Regions from separate parts of the Clostridium sp. LIBA-8841 genome, predicted to be linked through region 1. Evidence: a T-box and tRNA genes for the amino acid it is inferred to sense, from the RefSeq annotation. Region 1 holds a T-box; the other holds one or more tRNA genes.
What was found. The T-box of region 1 lies ahead of argS (arginine--tRNA ligase). A T-box ahead of a tRNA ligase gene usually reads a tRNA of that ligase, here a tRNA-Arg.
Positions count from the first base shown of each region.

Region 2: it has a tRNA-Arg gene. The T-box ahead of argS (arginine--tRNA ligase) is inferred to sense a tRNA for this amino acid. The anticodon was not compared.

Region 1 is NZ_CM173488.1:2,695,532-2,705,508, reverse strand. It holds gene AC2A4K_RS11710 (single-stranded DNA-binding protein) at 7-336, shown strand; gene AC2A4K_RS11705 (3'-5' exonuclease) at 358-987, opposite strand; gene AC2A4K_RS11700 (PhoH family protein) at 1,194-2,573, shown strand; gene AC2A4K_RS11695 (site-2 protease family protein) at 2,780-3,403, shown strand; gene AC2A4K_RS11690 (CapA family protein) at 3,556-4,770, shown strand; gene AC2A4K_RS11685 (Ppx/GppA phosphatase family protein) at 4,804-6,312, opposite strand; T-box leader at 6,485-6,686, shown strand; gene argS (arginine--tRNA ligase) at 6,791-8,488, shown strand; gene AC2A4K_RS11675 (FeoB-associated Cys-rich membrane protein) at 8,534-8,683, opposite strand; gene feoB (ferrous iron transport protein B) at 8,697-9,977, opposite strand, start outside.
Region 2 is NZ_CM173488.1:3,439,673-3,449,649, reverse strand. It holds gene AC2A4K_RS15300 (GDSL-type esterase/lipase family protein) at 128-3,190, shown strand; gene AC2A4K_RS15295 (HNH endonuclease signature motif containing protein) at 3,256-3,660, opposite strand; gene AC2A4K_RS15290 (hypothetical protein) at 3,852-4,544, shown strand; tRNA gene AC2A4K_RS15285 (tRNA-Arg) at 4,646-4,722, shown strand; tRNA gene AC2A4K_RS15280 (tRNA-Gln) at 4,726-4,800, shown strand; tRNA gene AC2A4K_RS15275 (tRNA-Gly) at 4,871-4,944, shown strand; tRNA gene AC2A4K_RS15270 (tRNA-Lys) at 4,989-5,064, shown strand; gene AC2A4K_RS15265 (pyridoxamine kinase) at 5,199-6,041, shown strand; SAM riboswitch class I at 6,118-6,282, shown strand; gene AC2A4K_RS15260 (Na+/H+ antiporter NhaC family protein) at 6,384-7,697, shown strand; gene ispF (2-C-methyl-D-erythritol 2,4-cyclodiphosphate synthase) at 7,832-8,302, opposite strand; gene AC2A4K_RS15250 (class D sortase) at 8,700-9,353, shown strand; gene AC2A4K_RS15245 (anti-sigma factor domain-containing protein) at 9,414-9,977, shown strand, end outside.

The DNA.
Region 1 (9,977 bases):
AAATCAATGAATAAAGTTGATCTTATCGGAAGAGTTGCTACAAAAATTGAGGTGAAAGAGTCTAAAAATCAAAAGAAGTATGTGAGATTTAGAATAGCCGTTAATAGTTTTAATGGAAAAGAGGAAACTACTACATTTTTAAGCGTAATAACATGGAGTAGATCCACAGTAGAATTTTTAGAGAATTATGTTAAGATTGGTGATTTAGTTTCTGTAAGTGGAGAGGTTGTAGAAAGTAGATATGAGAGTGAAAGTGGAGAAGTTAGATATTATACTAATATAAATACCTCTAATATAAATCTTCTAAATAAAGCAAAAGAAAAAGAAATTTCATAGGGAACTAAAAAAAGATATATTTTAAAAATATATCTTTTTATTTTTTTCTAATAAATTTGTGAAATAATTTCTTGGAATTATTCCTTTTTTTATTCCATTTATTACAGTAAGATAGGTTGCTGCTGTATCAAATCTAGCATCATGGTAGTTTCCGCTGCCTTGGAAGTATTTATTAGCAGTTTCACTTATTTCAGCATCAGTTATTTTTAGGTGCTTAATTACCTCTTCAAGCTTAGGGTTTTTATAATCTCCAGTAGGTCTTAATATCTTACATATATCTTTATAGTATTTCATAGTACAAAATACATTTTTAGGTTCAAAGAAATCTCCAAGACCTAATAATTCATGCTTTAAGAATTTAATGTCAAACTGAACATTATGTCCTATTAAAAAATCTGATTCTAAGAAATCATTTATAAAATCAGTATAAAGATCTTCAAAATACATTCCTTCACTTAATTCATATAATTTTTCTAAAGAAAAGCCGTGAATTCTTTCAGCCTCTGGTTCCATTTCGTCAACTGTAAAGAAAACATTTTTACCTATTGTTGTTTGAGGTTTAGTTGAAGTATCTACAAGAATATAACTAAGCTGGCATATGCTTCCGGGTTTGACTCCTGTAGTTTCTGTATCAAAAAAAAGTAATTTCATTATGTAAAGCCTCCCATATGCTTAATGTCTATATAATAGTATAAACTAAAATTCTTATTAATTAAATCAAATTTATAATTTATAAATTTTACTTATAAAATATCAATATTTAAGAATTATATTGAGTATTCTTAAATATTAATATATAAACAAATGAAAATCAAGTTTGCTTATTATGGCTGTATTATTCTAAAGGAGTGATTATTTTGAAGAAAACTTATATATTAGATACCAATGTATTGTTATATTCACCAGGAGCTATATATTCTTTTCATGATAATAATGTTATTATTCCAGAAGTAGTTCTAGAGGAATTAGACAATATAAAGAAAATGAACAATGATTTGGGAGCAAATGCAAGGAATGTTGCTAGAGAGTTAGATAAGCTAAGATTAGAGGGTTCTCTAAGTGAAGGTGTTGATTTACCTGGAGGAGGGAAACTTAAAGTAGTAACTAATTTTTATAATACTGAAATACCAGAAGCATGGAATATAAGTAAACCTGATAATAGAATAATACAAATATGTAAGGCCTTAAAAGAAGCGGGAGAAGATGTTTGTTTAATAACTAAGGATATATTTGAAAGAATAAAGGCTGATACAGTTAGCATAAAATCAGAAGACTTTTATGAAGTTGTAGTACCTGAGTTTGAAGAACAGTATAGTGGAAGGATGGAAGTTTACACAAGTTCTGAAGTTTTAAGTAAATTCTTTAAAAATAAAGTAATAGAAAAAAAAGATTTAACATTTTATGATGAGGGAAATAAAAAATATGTAGAACCAGAACTAGAGGTTAATCAGTTCTTAATAATACATTGTAATGATAATGATAAACAGACTGCCTTAGGAAGATTTGATGGGAAAGTTGTTAGACCTTTAATTTATAAGGACAGCAATAATATTATGGGAATAAGTCCTAGAAATGTTGGGCAAAAGTTTATGTTAGAGTGTTTAAGTATTGATGCTAAAAAAGCTCCTTTAGTAATTATAAAGGGACCTGCAGGTACTGCTAAGACATTATTTTCTTTAGCTGTTGGATTACAAAAAATATTAGAAGAGGAAAGTGGACAATATAGAAGGATTTTAGTATGTAGACCAAATGTAACAATGGATGAAGACATAGGATATTTACCAGGAACTGAACAGGAAAAAATAGCTCCATTTATGAGACCTATATATGATAACCTAGAAATTTTAATAGATTCAGATGAGAAGGAAAGATATTCTAATGAAAGAGAGTTAAATGATAAGATAGAAGAACTTTTCGAGAGAAAGATAATAACAACGGAAGCTGTTGCCTATTTGAGAGGTAGAAGCATAATAAAGAACTGGATTATAATAGATGAAGCTCAAAACTTAACACCAAAGCAAGTCAAGGCTATTATAACAAGAGCAGGAGAAGGATCAAAGATAATATTGGTTGGTGATCCTGAGCAAATAGACCAAGCATTTTTAGATTCAAGAAGTAATGGATTGTGTTATGCTTCAGAAAAAATGAAGGGGAGTCATCTTTGCTATCAAGTTACTTTGAAGTATGATGAGTGTGAGAGAAGTGAATTAGCTTACGAAGCAGCTAAGAGATTATAGTTGATTTAAGAGGGTTCTTTATTTATGAAAAAGATAGGAACCCTCTATTTTGCGTGCTTTAAAATTAGGTTATATTTTAAATAAAGAACAAAAACTAATATTAACTTAAAAGAGAATCTAAAATTAATAAATTATTAAGTTTACTACATAATAAAATAAAGAAATTTATGGTATAATTTAAAATACAAAATAAGGAGGTCTTAATTATGCAATTTATATTAAACGCATTGCTTAGCATTCCGGCAATATTAATAGCCTTTTCAGTTAAAGAATATACTCGTGCCAAAATGGCAGATAAATTAGGGGATAAAACACCGAGATTTAAAGGAGAATTGACTTTAGACCCATTAAAGCATATTGATATTTTAGGAGCTTTAATGATGGCTTTTGTTGGTTTTGGATGGAGTAAATCTGTAGAGATAAATAAATATGCTTTTAAAAATCCTAAGAAAGATGCTATAAAAGTTAATGTGGCAGCTTGGCTTTCAAACTTAGTAGTGGCTATAGTTGGAGTAATACTTACAGTTCTATATCTTAGATTTTTTGGAATAAGAGGAGATTTATCTCAGATAATATTTTTAATATTACAGTATATAGTTGTATTAAATGTTAACTTTTTTGTATTCAACATATTACCGTTACCAGGTCTTGATTGTTTTAGAATTTTAGAAGATCTTAAACCAAGACTATTTTATAAGTTATCTGGTGTAGTATATGAATATTATAGTATTATACTTATAGCTATAATATTACTTGGAAGATATATACTAGCTATTCCATCACAAATGGTTATGGCTTTCATATATTCTCTAGTCGGAATAATAATGTAATTTAAGAATTAAAATTAATATATTAAAGAGAATTAGATTAGATAGGCAGTTTTATTCTTCGAAATAAATTAGCTGAATCTAATCTAATTTTTTTATATAAAGATAATTGAAATAAAATGTAAAAATATGGTAATATATAGAGGGGTGAGAATATGATAAGAATGTCTAAAGCAATGAAAATAATATTATCCTCTCTAGTTATTGTTTGTTCTGTTTTAATAGCTAATAATATCATAACCAACAATATTGTAACCACAAAGGGAGCTGGTATTGAGGAAAAAGAGGTTACAAAGGAAAAGGATAAAAAGAGATTTTTTAATTTATTTACTTTGGGAAGAAAAGTGAAAATAAGTGCAGTAGGAGATATAATATTACATGATGAGCAAATATGGTCAGCATACAATGAGGAAAATAAAATCTATGATTTTACGGATAATTTTAAGTATATAAAGAGTTTTATTGAAAAGAGTGATATATCCTATGGAACTATAGAAGGAACTTATAGTGGCGAAGAAAAGGGGTATTCAGGATATCCTTCTTATAATGGACCAGATTCAATGATAACAGCTTTGGGAGAGACAGGCTTTGATGTTATAAATGTAGCAACTGATCATTCTTTAGATAAGGGAGAAGATGGGGCTATTAGAACAGGAGAAAAAATAGATGAGTTAATGAGTTCTATCGGAAATAAAAAATATATTATTAAAAAAGTAAAGGGAATAAAAATAGCATTTACATCCTACACTTATGAAAGTAAAGAAGGAGAGTTAAATGGTAATAAAATTTCTGAAAATAGCACTCTAAACACTTTTAATTATAATAAATTAGATGAGAGATTAGAGGAAATGAAAGTTTTAATAGAGAAAATGAAGAATGAAGGAGCAGATTTTATAGTTTTTGGTATGCATTGGGGAATCGAATATAATAGTGAACCTAGCAAGTATCAAATTCAAATAGCTGAGGCTTTAAATGAGTATGGGGTTGATTTAATACTAGGAAGCAATCCTCATGTTATACAGCCTATAAATGAAATTGAGAGGGAAGATGGTCATAAGACACTAGTAGCTTATTCTTTAGGGAACTTTATTTCAAATCAAAGAGAAGAAACAATGGGAGAGAGAAGAACAGCAGATGGGATTATACTAAATTTAACTTTAGATAAGACTAGAAAGGGAGTAGAAATAGAAGAATGGGGATATACTCCAACTTGGGTTTATAAAATTCAAAAAGAAAATAAAAAGTCTGATTATTATATATTACCTGTAGAAGAGACATTAAATAGTGAAGAAGGTAAAGACTTAGATAAAAGTATTATAAATGAATTAAATAAATCTCTAGAATCAACCAGAAGTATAATAGAAAAGTAAAGTCTACAGGAGATATTCTCCTGTAGACTTTTATTATGCTTTTTCGATAATTAAATCCTTATTGTAAATTTCTGAGAATGCTTTAGCACTTCTCTTTGCTTGACGTATTTCTAACTCTAAATCATAGTCAGAATAAAGTTTTAATGTAACTGTATCTTCATCAATTATTACATCAAGATTTTTTACATGGCCAGTTAATCCTCTATCTAATCCCTCAGCAAGTTTAAGAATAACTCCTAAATATTCAACATGCTTTAAATCAAGTCTGTTTATTATAGTAGAATATTTTGCAAGTGGTGCTTGATAAGAATTATTTCTATGGTAAGCAGCACATAAGGCACTTAATAAAATTTCTTTATGTGTTAATCCATTTATGTGGGAGCTTAAAATAACATAGAATGAATGAACATGGTGATCATAATATCTTATGCTTATACCACAGTCGTGAAGTAGTGAAGCAGTTTTTAGTATGTTTTTAAACTCATCACCTAAATGATGAAGTGGTTTTAAACCTTCAAATAATGAAAATGAGAGTTTGCATACATTTTTAGCATGAGGAATGTTTATATTTAAAGTGTCCATAATTCCTTTTAAACTCACATCTAAAATATCATCATCATTATGGAATGTATTTGTCATATATTCATATATAAGTCCTTCTCTAAGACCACGACCGCAGATTATTACCTCATTAGTACTAGTAAAGCTTAAAACTTCTTTTATTAAATTTGTAGAAGCAACTATAACATCAGCCCTTGCTGGAGAAAGTCCTTCAACCTTTTTCCTTTGACGAAGATTTTTACTTTTTAGTAAGTGGAACATTTCCTCAACATCATAATCATAAAGAACATAATTATGAACTATATCAATGGGATATCTTTTTCTACGTCTATCCATTTTTCCTAGATTTCTAAAAGAACCCCCAACACCTATAACTGAATCAAATTTATTAGATTCAAGCCAATCTACTTTTTCAAGATGTTCTTTTATATACTTAACACAGTTAGTATTATTCTCATAGGAAATCATATCATTTAATTGGAACATTGATGTTAATGTTACATATCCAAAAGGAAGAGTAACTTCTTTATATATATTATTATCTTTTAACCAACAAACATGGGTATTGTTTCCGTTTATATCTAAAAGAAGAGAATTATTTATATAAAGAGAGTTTTTAACTCCTAAAAAATTATAATGAATCTCTTCTTCGTTAGATAAAATTCTAAGATCTAACCCAAGTTCTTTTTTTATTATTTCTTTAAGATTAATTCTTTCATCTAATTGTCTTATGCTTTCAACACCTATAAGTATGATTTTAGATGCTCCACAAGAGATGCACATAGATTTAAAAGCTTTTATAGATGAAATTGTAAGTTTAATTTTTTCTTCGTCCAAAACAGAACAAGCGAATAAATCAGAACCAAGTCTTATATGTTCTTTTAATTCATCGATTATTCTAAAATATCCAGAATTCTCAACCTCAGCAAGCGTTAATCTTACAGAGTTAGAACCGATATCTATTACTCCTATTCTATCCATTTCTTTTCCCCTCTACTTGTTTAAAATATAATTTGATTATAATACTGATACTATAGAATTTCAAAGAAGTTTTCAATGGGTATTTTAAAATAAAACTTTATTAATAATAAATAAAAGAGGATATTGACAGTATTTAAGGTAAAATAATATAATAATTAAGAAAAGATAATATAAAAAGTCTGTGAAGAGAAGAGTAGTCTTTATGATTTCTTAAGCGAGTAAGGGATGGTGTAAGCCTTATAGAATAGTATGGATGAAGAGAGCCTCTGAGATTGCATTTTAGTATTTCATTATTAAAATGTCGCTTATGCGTTAAATTATAAGGTGGGTTTTTAACCAATTAGAGTGGTACCGCGGATATATCCGTCTCTTTGTTTCAAAGAGGCGGTTTTTTATATTGTAAATAAATTTATATTTTGGCAATAATGTCACTATATAATGTGTTTTTAAAATTAGCATATAAATAAGGAGGATAATTATGGATTACAAAAAGTTGGTTGCAGAAAGAATTAAAGAGCATGTTGATTTAGAGTTAGAGAATATAGAAAAGCTTATAGAAATACCACCTAAGCCTGAAATGGGGGATTTTGCATTTCCTTGTTTCCAATTAGCTAAGGTTATGAGAAAAGCTCCTAACATGATAGCAGCTGAGTTAGCTGAAAAAATAAACAAAGAGGGATTTGAAAGAGTAGAGTGCTTAGGACCTTACTTAAACTTCTTTGTTGATAAAGTGGCTTTCTCAAAGAATGTAATAAATAAAGTTTTAGAAGAGGGAGATAACTACGGTTCTTCTAAAATAGGAGAGGGAAAAAATGTTGTTGTTGAGTATTCATCACCTAACATAGCTAAGCCTTTCCATGTTGGACACTTATTCACAACAGCTATAGGACATTCATTATATAGAATGTTAAACTTTGAAGGATATAACCCAATAAGAATAAACCACTTAGGAGACTGGGGAACTCAATTTGGTAAATTAATATCAGCTTATAAAAGATGGGGTAATGAAGAGGCTTTAGAAGAGGCTCCAATAACTGAACTTTTAAGAATATACGTTAAATTCCATGATGAGGCTGAAAATAATCCAGAGCTTGAGGACGAAGGAAGAATGTACTTCAAGAAGCTTGAAGACGGAGATGCAGAAGCTGTAGCTTTATGGGAAAGATTTAAAGACTTATCATTAAAAGAGTTTAATAAAATATACGGTATGTTAGGGGTAGACTTTGATTCTTGGGCTGGAGAAAGTTTCTACAATGACAAGATGGATGTAGTAGTAGAAGAGTTAGAAAAAGCTAATATATTAACTGAAAGTAATGGCGCTAAGGTTGTAATGTTAGATGAGTACAATATGCCACCTTGTATAGTTGTTAAATCAGATGGAGCATCAATATATGCAACAAGAGACTTAGCAGCGGCTATGTACAGACATAACACTTATGACTTTGATAAATGTATATATGTAGTTGGTAAAGACCAAATATTACACTTTAATCAAGTATTTAAAACATTAGAATTAGCAGGAAATGAATGGGCTAAAAACTGCGTACACATTCCATTTGGATTAGTTAAGTTTGCAGATAGAAAACTTTCAACAAGAAAAGGTAATGTAGTTTTACTTGAAGATCTTTTAAGTGAAGCTATAGATAAAACTAGAGAAACTATAGAAGAAAAGAATCCTTCATTAGAAAATAAAGAAGAAGCAGCTAAGAAAATAGGTATAGGTGCAATAATATTCACTTACTTAAAGAACTCAAGAGAAAGAGATATAGTTTTCGATTGGAAAGAGATGTTAAGCTTTGAAGGAGAAACTGGTCCTTATGTTCAATACTCATATGCAAGAGCTAAGAGTATATTAAGAAAGGCCGAAGAGCAAAATATAACAGCTGAGCCAGACTTCACAAAATTAACTTCAAAAGAAGAGTTTGAATTAGCTAAAACATTAGAAGGATTACAAAAAGCTATAATATTAGGAATAGATAAATTAGAGCCTTCTGTTGTAACAAGATATTCAATAGAAGTAGCTAAGGCTTTCAATAAGTTCTACAATAATCATACAGTATTAAATGTAGAAGATGAAGGTTTAAAAGCTGCTAGACTTGCTCTTATAAAAGCTACTGCACAAGTTATTAAGAATGCTTTATTCTTAATAGGAATAAATGTAGTTGAAAAAATGTAGTTTATAATAAAAAATAACCAATTCCTTTTGGAATTGGTTATTTTTTTATTTTTTTTTATTTTTTTTACTAGGACAACTTCCTTTAGAAGCACATTTGCTGCAACCGCTACATTGTCCTTTTGATGACTTTTTAAAGTTTTTATATAGTATAACAACCACAGCTAATACTATTAAGGCTGTAATAAAAATTTCCATAAAAACACCTTCTTTAGAATATTAATAGACCAATATGATAAATTATGAAGGCACTTACCCAAGCAACTACAAATTGGAATATTACTGATAAAATTGTGAATTTACCACCATATTCTTTCTTCATAACACCTACAACACTTATACATGGTGTGTAAAGTAATACAAATACCATAAATGAGTAAGATGAAATAGCTGTAAAGAATTGTGGTAACATATGAACTAAGTCACCTTTATAAATAACTTCCATTGTTGAAATTATAGTTTCTTTAGCCATTAAACCAGTTAATAATGAAACTGAAGCTTGCCAATCTCCAAATCCTAATGGAGCGAATATAGGAGCTATAAATGAACCTATATTATATAAGAAACTATGAGTTATATCTTCAACCATTCCACTGAAGTTGAAACTTTGAAGGAACCAAATAACAACACTCATTGCAAATATAATAGTTCCAGCTTTTTTTAGGAAATTCTTTGATTTATCCCAAAGTTGACCTAATACAGATTTAATTTCTGGTACTTTATATTCAGGAAGTTCTATAATAAAAGGTTCTTCATCTTTCTTGAATAAAGTATTTTTAAACACTAAGCCTAATATGAAAGCAACGATTATACCTAGTATATATAAAGAAGCAACAACTAAAGATGCATTTTCTGGGAAGAATAATCCAGCGAATATTACATATACAGGTAATCTAGCATTACATGACATAAATGGTGCTAAAAGAGCAGTAAGTTTTCTATCCTTTTCACTTTCTAAAGTTCTAGCTGACATAATAGCAGGAACTGTACATCCGAATCCTGTTATCATAGGAAGAAAAGCCTTTCCAGAAAGTCCTATTTTTCTCATGAACTTATCCATTAGGAAAGCAACTCTAGCCATATATCCACTATCTTCTAATATTGATATGCATAAAAATAATGCTAATATTATTGGTAATAATACTATGATTCCACCTACACCTGCTACAATACCATCAACAAGTAATGATTGGAACCATGGAGCTGTACCTGATAAAAGATTACTTAAGTATGGCATGAAAGTATCACTTAAAAAGCCATCTAAAGCATCTGAAATAGGTTGTCCAACCCATGAGAATGTAAATTGGAATACAAAAATCATAAGTACTATAAATAATGGGTATGCAAGCCATGGGTTTAAAAATATTTTATCTAATTTGTCTGTTAGGTTTGTTGAAGAATTATTAGACCTATTAAAACAGTCTGATAATTTTTCCTCAATAAATTTATAAGTATTAGCCTCATCCTTAAATGAGTAAGTATTTTTGTCTAA
Region 2 (9,977 bases), 740 kb from region 1:
AAGTAATTTGTTAAAATAAATCCTGATAAAAAGGTAACCTAAACTTTCTAGTATATTAGTCTTTTCTTAAGAATAAGGATATAAGAGGATATACAACTAATTAAATTTTTGTTTGGGAGAGAAATCTATGAAGAAAAAAGCCATAAGTTTATTATTAGCTACATGTATTGGAGGAACATGCATATTTTCAAATTATGTATCTGTGCTTGCAAATGAAAATAAAGATAACATAATTGAAGAGTTTGAAACTAAAGAACCTAAATTAGACTATGAATTAAATAAGAGCTTCAATGGTATTAATGACTATGTAGATATTACAGAAGACTTAGGGAAGATTGAAAATTTAACAGAGGGAACTATAGCTATTAAGTTTAAGGCAAATAATATTAATACATGGCAAACACTATTTTCTATGAGTGATAAAAATGATTCTAATAGTAGATTATTTGTTGGTATAACTAATACAGGTCGAATTCGATATGAAGTCAGAGAAAATGGACAATTAAAGCTAGGGTTTGAGTGGCCACATAGAAATTATAATGATGGAAAGTGGCATGGACTTGTTGTGAATATAGGGGGAGAGAATGGAGCAGAGTTATATGTAGACGGAAGTAAGTTATATTCTACTGGTAATAATATTAACATGAGCTTTTTTAATGGAGTAAATACGCCAAATAATTTAAATATAGGTAGAATATTAACCAGTGAAAATCAGAATGGACAATGGTATTTAAATGGAGAGATATCAAATATAAAAGTTTTTGATACGGCATTAAGTTCCAGTGAGTGTTTAGCTTTAAGTGAAGTAAATGAAGAATCTAACCCGGAACCAGAGGGAGAAAAGGAAGAGTTAATTAAAATGCTAAAAGGAGATAAGGATTTAAACGTAGTATTTACTGGAGATAGTATAACTCATGGCCCATTGCATACAAAAGGATACAGAAGTTACTCAGAACATTTTAGTGAAAGATTAAAAGGAGAAAGTATAAATAGAGTTACTAAAGAGGATAGTATGGTTTTTAATACTGGGGTTTCTAGTGCCACCACTAGAAATATAATAAACGGATTCGATACTTGGGTTAGTTTATATAATCCAGATATAGTCTTTATAATGATTGGTATGAATGATTCATCTAATCAAATGGTTCCTTTAGATGAATATAAAAGAAATGTAAGAGAGCTTGTTGATAGAGTAAGAGAAGGAGGAGCTATACCAGTTCTTCAGACAAGTAACACAATAAGAATGTCTTCTAATAGAGAGAGTCTTCCACTTTATATGGATGCTGTTAGAGAGATTTCAAGAGATAAAAATGTTACCTTAATAGATCATTATAAACATTGGGAAGATTTAGAGAAAGAAAATCCTAATATTAAAAATGAATTTTTGAATGATTCAATTCATCCAAATGAAAAAGGACATTTAGAAATGGTTAAGCTTATTTTTAAGGAACTAGAAATTTTTGAGGATGATAGTTATACCTGTAATTTAAATTATCCAATAAAAATAGAAAATGATTTTGGAAGGAGTGTAGATACAACATATTACCCTAAATATGAAGGCATAGAAGGAAAAGAAAGTTTAATCAATTATAATCTAGATAAGAAATTTAATGATGATTTTATAGACAAGTCAGAAGATTTGAATAAGGTCAGTAATTTAGGAAAAGGAACTATAGTCTCTAGGTTTAAAGTTGAGAATAATAGAAATGCTCAAACTATTTTAAGTCTTTCTGATTCTAGAGATGATGCTAGTAATGTTACTTTAGCTATAAATAATGGAAGTATTCACTTTTCAGCAAGAGAAAATGGGGTTTTCAAAAGTAATATAACTACCTCAAGAGGAGGTTATAATGATGGAATGTGGCATACAGTTGCAGTAGATGTAAGTGAAAGTGGAACTAAAATATATGTTGATGGAGAAATGATTCACAGTGATTCAAATAAAGGATTTTTTAATACTGTAACAGAAGCAAATACCTTAAATGTAGGAAGAAATTTAGATTATAAAACTTCTGGTGAATGGTTCTATTATGGGGATATATCTTATATAGATGTATATGATAATAATTTGTCTGAAGAGGAATTGATTAAATCAACTAAGGAGAATTTAAATGAAAACTTAGTTGATATTATAAAGATAATAAATGAAAATGAAAAAGTCTCTTGGGTATTTTTGGGTGATGATGATACTACTGGAAAAGGAGATACTTTTGGTTACAAGAATTATGTAGAGTATTTGGAAGAAAGAGTACGTTGGGAGTTAAATGGTGGAAGTATGGCTAAAAGAGAAAAGTTTATGGTGAACTCCGCTGTAGAAGATGCTAATTCTGAATATTTATTAAGTAATTTTGATAATTTAGCCACTAAATATAATCCTAAAGCTACTTTTATTATGATTGGAGGCAATGAAAACATTACTCCTGAAGAATTTAAAGCCAATTTAATTTCAATAGTTAATAGAACTGAGGAAATAGGAGCCGTACCAGTTTTACAAACACCAATTAAGAATGAAAAGAATATAGAGGATTATGTGCAAGTTATAAGGGAAGTAGCTAAAGAGGAAGAAGTATTATTAATAGATCACTATGAGTATTGGAGAAAATTAAATGAAAATCAAGAATGGCTTGGAGAATCTTGGCTCTTAGAGGGGAATCCAAATCATAGGGGACATCTAGAAATTGCTAAGAAAATTTTAAAGGATTTAAGAATATATAATTATAATAGTTTAACTTGTAGTTTTTCATTAGATACACCAGGTGATGCTATATTTGAAGAAGTTAGAGAACAGTTAGATTCTATTATAAATGAATATAAAATATTAAGTGATAATGTCAAAGAAGGATATGAAGTTGGAGAGTATATCTACGGTGCTAAAAGACTTTTAAATGATGCTTTAATTAAGGCAGAAGAATGTTTAAATACAGGTGCTGTAGGAAAAATGAAAGAAAATATAGGAGCTCTTCAAGATGCTAAAGTTATATTTGATTCATTAGAGATAAATGAATTAACGGGAGATTTAAATGATGATGGTTTCTTAAATATAGGTGATTTATCATTAGTCTCAATGAATTTTGGAAAAAATTCAAACTCTGAAGGATGGAGTGAAATAGAAATTTATGATTTAAATAAAGATAAGGTTATAGATAAATTCGAAATAGAGTTTATTTCTTTAAGAATATTAAATAATTAGAGAAATAAAAAAATAAGGCTGTATCAAAACCTAAAATTAAATTAATAGTTTTGATACAGCACATTTTATATACAACTTATTGCTTTTTGCAACATGAAATCTTCTATATATTCTTCTGAATAAACTTTTCTGCCCATGAGATTAAATATTAATTCATCTCTAGAATATCCTTCTTTATAACGCTTTAGGTTCTTAGTTAATTTTTTTAAGGAACCTGGTGTAAGCCCTAGCATAGTTTTTATATCATTACCGGTATAAAAACTTTTTATAAAAAGCTCATTAAGTTTATTCTGCATTTCAAGTTTATAATTTAAATCTACAAACTTATCTCTATGTGGACCATTTTTAGAACGGTGATGTTTCTTACATAAATATTTATAATTTAGTTTGAAATCTAGACCACCTTCTGCTCTATGAACTATGTGATGAACATCAGCGTAATCACCACAAATCTCACAACAATAAGACATATAATCCTCCTTAATTTTGATATACCCATTTATAGTAATAAAATAGCATAAAAAAATAGTTTAATCAATATAAGCGAGCTTTTTTAAATAGATATGAGGGTATATAAAGAAATTTAGGATTTTTTACACTTTGATGTTAAAAAAAGTTAGCAATATAATTAAATTATAAAATATATAAAGGGGGTTTTAAGATGCGTAACTTATTTCGTCAAAGATTAAAAAAAGAAGAAAATCCCGAGAAGTATTGGGGTGAATTAATAAGAAAAAATGAAACCCTAAAAGGAAGAATGTTCAAAGATGAACCTATAACTAAAGACACAAAATATCTACATTATGTAATATTTAATAGACATGTTGGATTCCAAAATGTTTGGGTAATGGTACCTGATTTTAATAGCCTCATACAGTTTATACAATATGTCTTTATGCCAGAGGCTTATTATAAATGGGTTGAAGGAAAAAGAAAATTAGTAACACAAATTCCATCAAATGATGTAGAAAAAATTATCTCTATAGTAAAGAGTAAAGCAACAGAAGAAGATAGAGAGAAAATGAAAAATGATATTTTAGCATTAAGAAAGTTAAATGGATTTAATGCTGAAAATGGAATGAGAAAATTAAAAATATTCTGTAGTAGATTTAATAACAATTGGATTGGAGATAAAGATGAGTTTTTATACTTAAAAGTCTTCAATAATGCTGAAGAATTAGGTAAGTTTGTTGTTGAAACTAACTTACAAACTGATTGTGAAGATTGTTATGAAAAAACTATAGGAATGACTACAGAAGAATGGTATAGAGTTTGTAAAAATGCTGATAAAAATAAAGAGGATGGAGAAAAATTTAAAACTGTGTTATTTAAGTACTTGGAAGATATTGTTTAAAATTAAATTCGCTTAGTATTAATAAAAATATAAAATAAATTCAAAAAAATGTTGACAATTTTTAAATGATTATGTATAATAATTTTTGTTGATTCAAGTTTGTATCTTTAGCTCAGCTGGATAGAGCAACGGCCTTCTAAGCCGTGGGTCAGGGGTTCGAATCCCTTAAGGTACACCATGTTGGGATATCGCCAAGCGGTAAGGCAACGGACTTTGACTCCGTCATTCGCAGGTTCAAATCCTGCTATCCCAGCCATTTTTTTGAATAATAAATCAAAAAATACTTGACAACATGTTAATATTATGTTAACATATAAACATACCAAGCGGGTGTAGTTCAATGGTAGAACACCAGCCTTCCAAGCTGGATACCCGGGTTCGATTCCCGGTACCCGCTCCATTTTTTAAGGTTTTACTGTAAAATTCTCTTAAAAAATGCAATATGCACCATTAGCTCAGTTGGTAGAGCACCTGACTCTTAATCAGGGAGTCCAGGGTTCGAATCCCTGATGGTGCACCAAGCATCGCTTACTAAGGCGATGCTTTTTTTATTTTAAAATATATCGGTACATTTGATATAAGAAAAATTAATTAATATAATACTGTGTAATGAGAAATATATATTTTAGAGCGGATTTTTGAAGGGAGATAAAAATGAAATCTATGAATAAAATTGCTGCTATACATGATATTTCATGTTATGGAAGAGCAGCTTTAGCGACAATAATTCCTATATTATCTTCAATGGGTAATCAAGTATGTCCACTTCCAACTGCGGTTTTATCAACACATACAGATGGATTTGGAAAACCTGCAATTAGAGATTTAAGTGATTTTATATATGAAACTAAGGAGCATTGGAAAAAGCTTAACTTAGGTTTTCAATGTATTTATAGTGGATATTTAGCAGATCCTAATCAAGTTAAATTTGTAGAGGACTTTATAAAAGAATTTAAAGAAGAAGATACTTTAGTTGTTATAGATCCAGTTATGGCTGATAATGGTAAGCTATATGATGGCATGAGTGAAAAAATGATTGAAGAGATGAGAGTTTTGATTAAGAATGCTGATATAATAACTCCTAATATTACAGAAGCTACTTTACTTTTAGGAAAAGACTATAAAGAAAACTTAACTGAAGAGGAGATTAAGGAGTATTTAATTTCCTTGGGAAACTTAGGACCTAAAATAAGTATAATAACAAGTGTACCAAGTTCAAAGGGAAATGAATATATTGATACTGTGCTGTATGATAAACAGGAAAAGATGTTCTACAATTATTCTCATAAAAAAATAAATGCATTTTATTGTGGAACTGGAGATGCCTTTGCATCCTTGTTAATAGGATGGATACTAAGAGGCGAATGTGATGAAAAAGCTTTAGAAAAAGCATGCAACTTTATAGCAGAGGCAATAGAATATAGTGAAAAATTTGATTATCCACCTAATGAAGGAATATTGCTTGAAAGTTTGTTATATAAATTAGTAAGTAAATAAATTATTAAAAACAATATAAATTAAATTGACAAAGTAATTTTGGCGTGTTAGTATTAAAAAAAATAAAATTTAATAAATCTTATCAAGAGAGGTGGAGGGACTGGCCCTGTGAAACCCAGCAACCGGTAATTCTTTGCGGTTAAAACAATACTGATTTTAAAATAATAAAAGTCAGTAATAATTTCATGTGCAAAGATTTATAGCGGTGCTAAATCCTGCGGTAGAAACTGAGAGATAAGAAAGAGAATCTGTAAGAATAATAACTTCTATCCTGGGATAGAAGTTTTTTTATTTTGTAGGATAAATAAGATAGGTTTATTAAATAGATTAGGAGGAGAGAAAATGAAAGAAGGAAAGTTTTCAGCATTATTACCATTAATAATTTTTGTATCAATCTATTTAGGAACTTCAATAGTAATGAAAGATTTCTACTCGGTTTCTATTTTAGTTCCTGGGATAATAGCCGCATTAGTCGGAATATTTATGAACAGAAAAAGAGGGATTGAGAAGAACATAGAGATATTCTGTAAGGGAGCAGGAAATAGCAATATAATCTTAATGTGTTTAATTTTTATATTAGCAGGTGCTTTCGCAGAAGTGGCTAAAAACATGGGAGCAGTAGAATCAACAGTAAACTTAGGTTTAACAATATTACCTAAAAACATATTAATAGCAGGAATATTTATAATATCATCATTTATAGCTATATCATTAGGAACATCAATGGGAACAATAGCTGCCATAGTACCAATAGCTATGGGAATTGCAGAAAAAACTAATATAGCATTACCTCTTATAGTTGGGGCAGTAGTAGGTGGAGCTATGTTTGGAGACAACCTATCAATGATTTCTGATACAACAATAGCAGCAACAAAAACTCAAGGTTGTGAAATGAGAGATAAATTTAGAATAAACTTTAAGGTTATATTACCATCAGCTATTTTAGTAATTATATTATATACATTCTTAGGAAGTGGTTCTAATGCTTCTGTAGGACAATATGACTATAATTTAATAAAAGTTATTCCATACCTAGGAATTTTAATAGCAGCATTAATGGGGGGAAATGTAATTGCTATATTATCAGGTGGAATAATTTTAGCTGGAGGAATCGGATTCTTTACTGGGGCTATGGATTTAAAAGCATTCTTTGATTCTATATCAGCTGGAGTTGCTGGAATGAGTGAACTTATATTAATTTCAATAATAATTGGAGGAATTGTTGAGATTATAAAAGAAAATGGCGGTATAGATTATGTATTAAATTTAGTTACTAAAAGAATCAATGGCAAAAGAGGGGCTGAATTTGGTATTGGATTATTAGTAAGTTTAATTGATGCATGTACTGCAAATAACACAATTGCTATTGTTACAGTTGGACCTTTAGCAAAGGATATTTCAAATAAATATAATTTAGATTCAAAGAGAGTTGCAGGAATATTAGATATGTTTTCTTGTGCAGTTCAGGGAATAATCCCATATGGAGCACAGTTAATGTCAGCAGCAGCTTTAACAGGATTAAGTTCATTTGAAATAATGAAATTCTTATTTTATCCATATTTAATGGGAATAAGTGCAATAATATTTATAGCATTTTTCCAAAAGAAAGAGAATACTGAAACAAGTGAAGAATTAGATGTTGCAGTAACTCAATAAACTATAAAAAGCAATAAGCACTAAAAAGGGGATTTTAGATATCGGATTTAAAGAAATGTAGTATAAAGTTGGATTTTATAAGTTATAAAAAGAGTATATACCTTCCAATGTTAAGGAAGTTATATACTCTTTTTTTATTTCATTAAAAGACAGATACTTTGAGAAGAAATTCCTTTACCTGAGCCAGTAAAGCCAAGACCCTCTTCAGTTGTTGCTTTAACATTTATTTGGTCTAAATTTATATTTAACGCTTTTGCTATATTTTCTCTCATTGTAGGTATATGAGGAGCCATTTTAGGTTTCTGAGCTATTATTGTTGCATCTATATTGGATATTTTATAGTTATTTTTATATATAAGTTCACCAACGAATTCAAGAAGCCTTATGCTATCTGCCCCTTTATATTTAGGATCAGTATCTGGGAAATGCTTACCTATATCACCTAAAGCTGCAGCACCTAAAAGCGAATCCATTATTGCATGTAATAAAACATCAGCATCTGAGTGACCTAAAAGTCCTTTTTCATAAGGAATTTTAACTCCTCCTAAAATTAAATCTCTATTCTCAACTAATTTATGAACATCATATCCCATTCCGATTCTCATTTTTATCACCTCTTAAAAATATTTATCATTATGGTGAGAGCCACCATAATTTCTATGGTTTCATTATATATAATTATTATTATGTTATCAAAGAGTATTAATCTTTATTATAATTTAGCAAAGATTAAAAATAAATTTGTAACATAAAGAGTGTAATATATAATTAAAATATAAATAAATTAAAGAATTCAAATTTATGAAAAAGATGTATTTACTGTATAAAATTTTATATAGATATGATATATGCTATGGTATAATAAATTGAGATTTAATTAAAGAAAATAGTGCTATTGCTTTTAAATATTTAAATTTATATAAAAGTAGTTATTTTAAAGCTTAAATTAGTAGATAGCATTATAATAAAAGGGAAAATTAAATAGAAAGGGTGCATTGAGAAGTGTGGGGAAAAATTAAAAATGTTTTAGGGATTTTTTTAATTGTTGCAGGGGTATCTCTTATTGGGATAACAATTTGGATGAAGTATGATACTTATAAACAACAACAAGCGGTTTTGGAGAGTTTTAAGAATCTAACTTTTGATGTTCCAGAAGGTGAAAATTCAAATGGTGAGGCAACTTTTGAAGAAGAGAATGATGGTAATAACAAAGTTGAAGGTAGTGAAACTAAAGAGAGTAAGAAACCAGAAAAGGCACAACTTGAAGAAGGAAATGGAATTGGTATTTTAAATATTCCAAAGATAGACTTAGAAATTGGTATAATAGAAGGCGTTAGATATGAAGATATCAAGTATGTAGTAGGTCACTTTCCAGGAGCACCTATGCCAGGAGAAAAAGGGAACTTTGCTATAGCTGGACATAGACAGTCATATTTTGGAGAGGCTTTTAAAGACATTGATAAACTTGAAAATGGGGACAAGGTTAATGTTACTTATAATGGAAAAGAATATACTTATGAAGTAACAGATATGTATGAGGTTACTCCAAGTCAAACAGAAGCTTTAGAGCCTACTAAAGATGCAACAATGACTTTAGTTACATGTACTATGGATGCTAAAAATAGAGTAATAGTAAAAGGAAAGTTAGTGGAATAAGACTGGGTTTTTGCCTTAGTCTTATTTTTTGTAAAATATATATAAAGGAGTGTAGCTTAATTGAGTGAGGTAACTTTTAGAAAAGATAAATATATGTTTTCTACTAGAAATATAAAGAAGAATCTAGATAAGAATATCTTAAAAAAAGAAATAAGTACTTTTATAAAAGAACTTAGAAAATTTAAAGTTAATATAAAAAATCTTTCTAATGAATCTTTTAATCTTGAAGAAAGAAATTTAATTCTTAATATAGCATATTTTTTAGTTGATGAGGAAGTTCTCTTAAGAAAAATATTGAATAGAAGAGAGTTGCCTACAAAAGTTATAGCTAAAAAAACAGGCTTTAGTAATGAAAAGATAATCAATTGGTCAAACTATATAATTGCTTATATAGTTTTATTATACAATGCAAATTATACAAATTTAGCAATGTATCTAAATATAAACTTTAAGGATTTAGAAAGCCTTGCAGTTATAAAAGGAACTAAGGGAGAAGAGACTGTTTATAAAGGATTAGTTATGTTAGAAGGGAAAAATAGTACCATAATATTAACTAAGGAAGGCCAATTTATAAGAATAAAAACAAGATGTGAAAATAAAGTTGGAGAGGAACTGTCCGGTAAG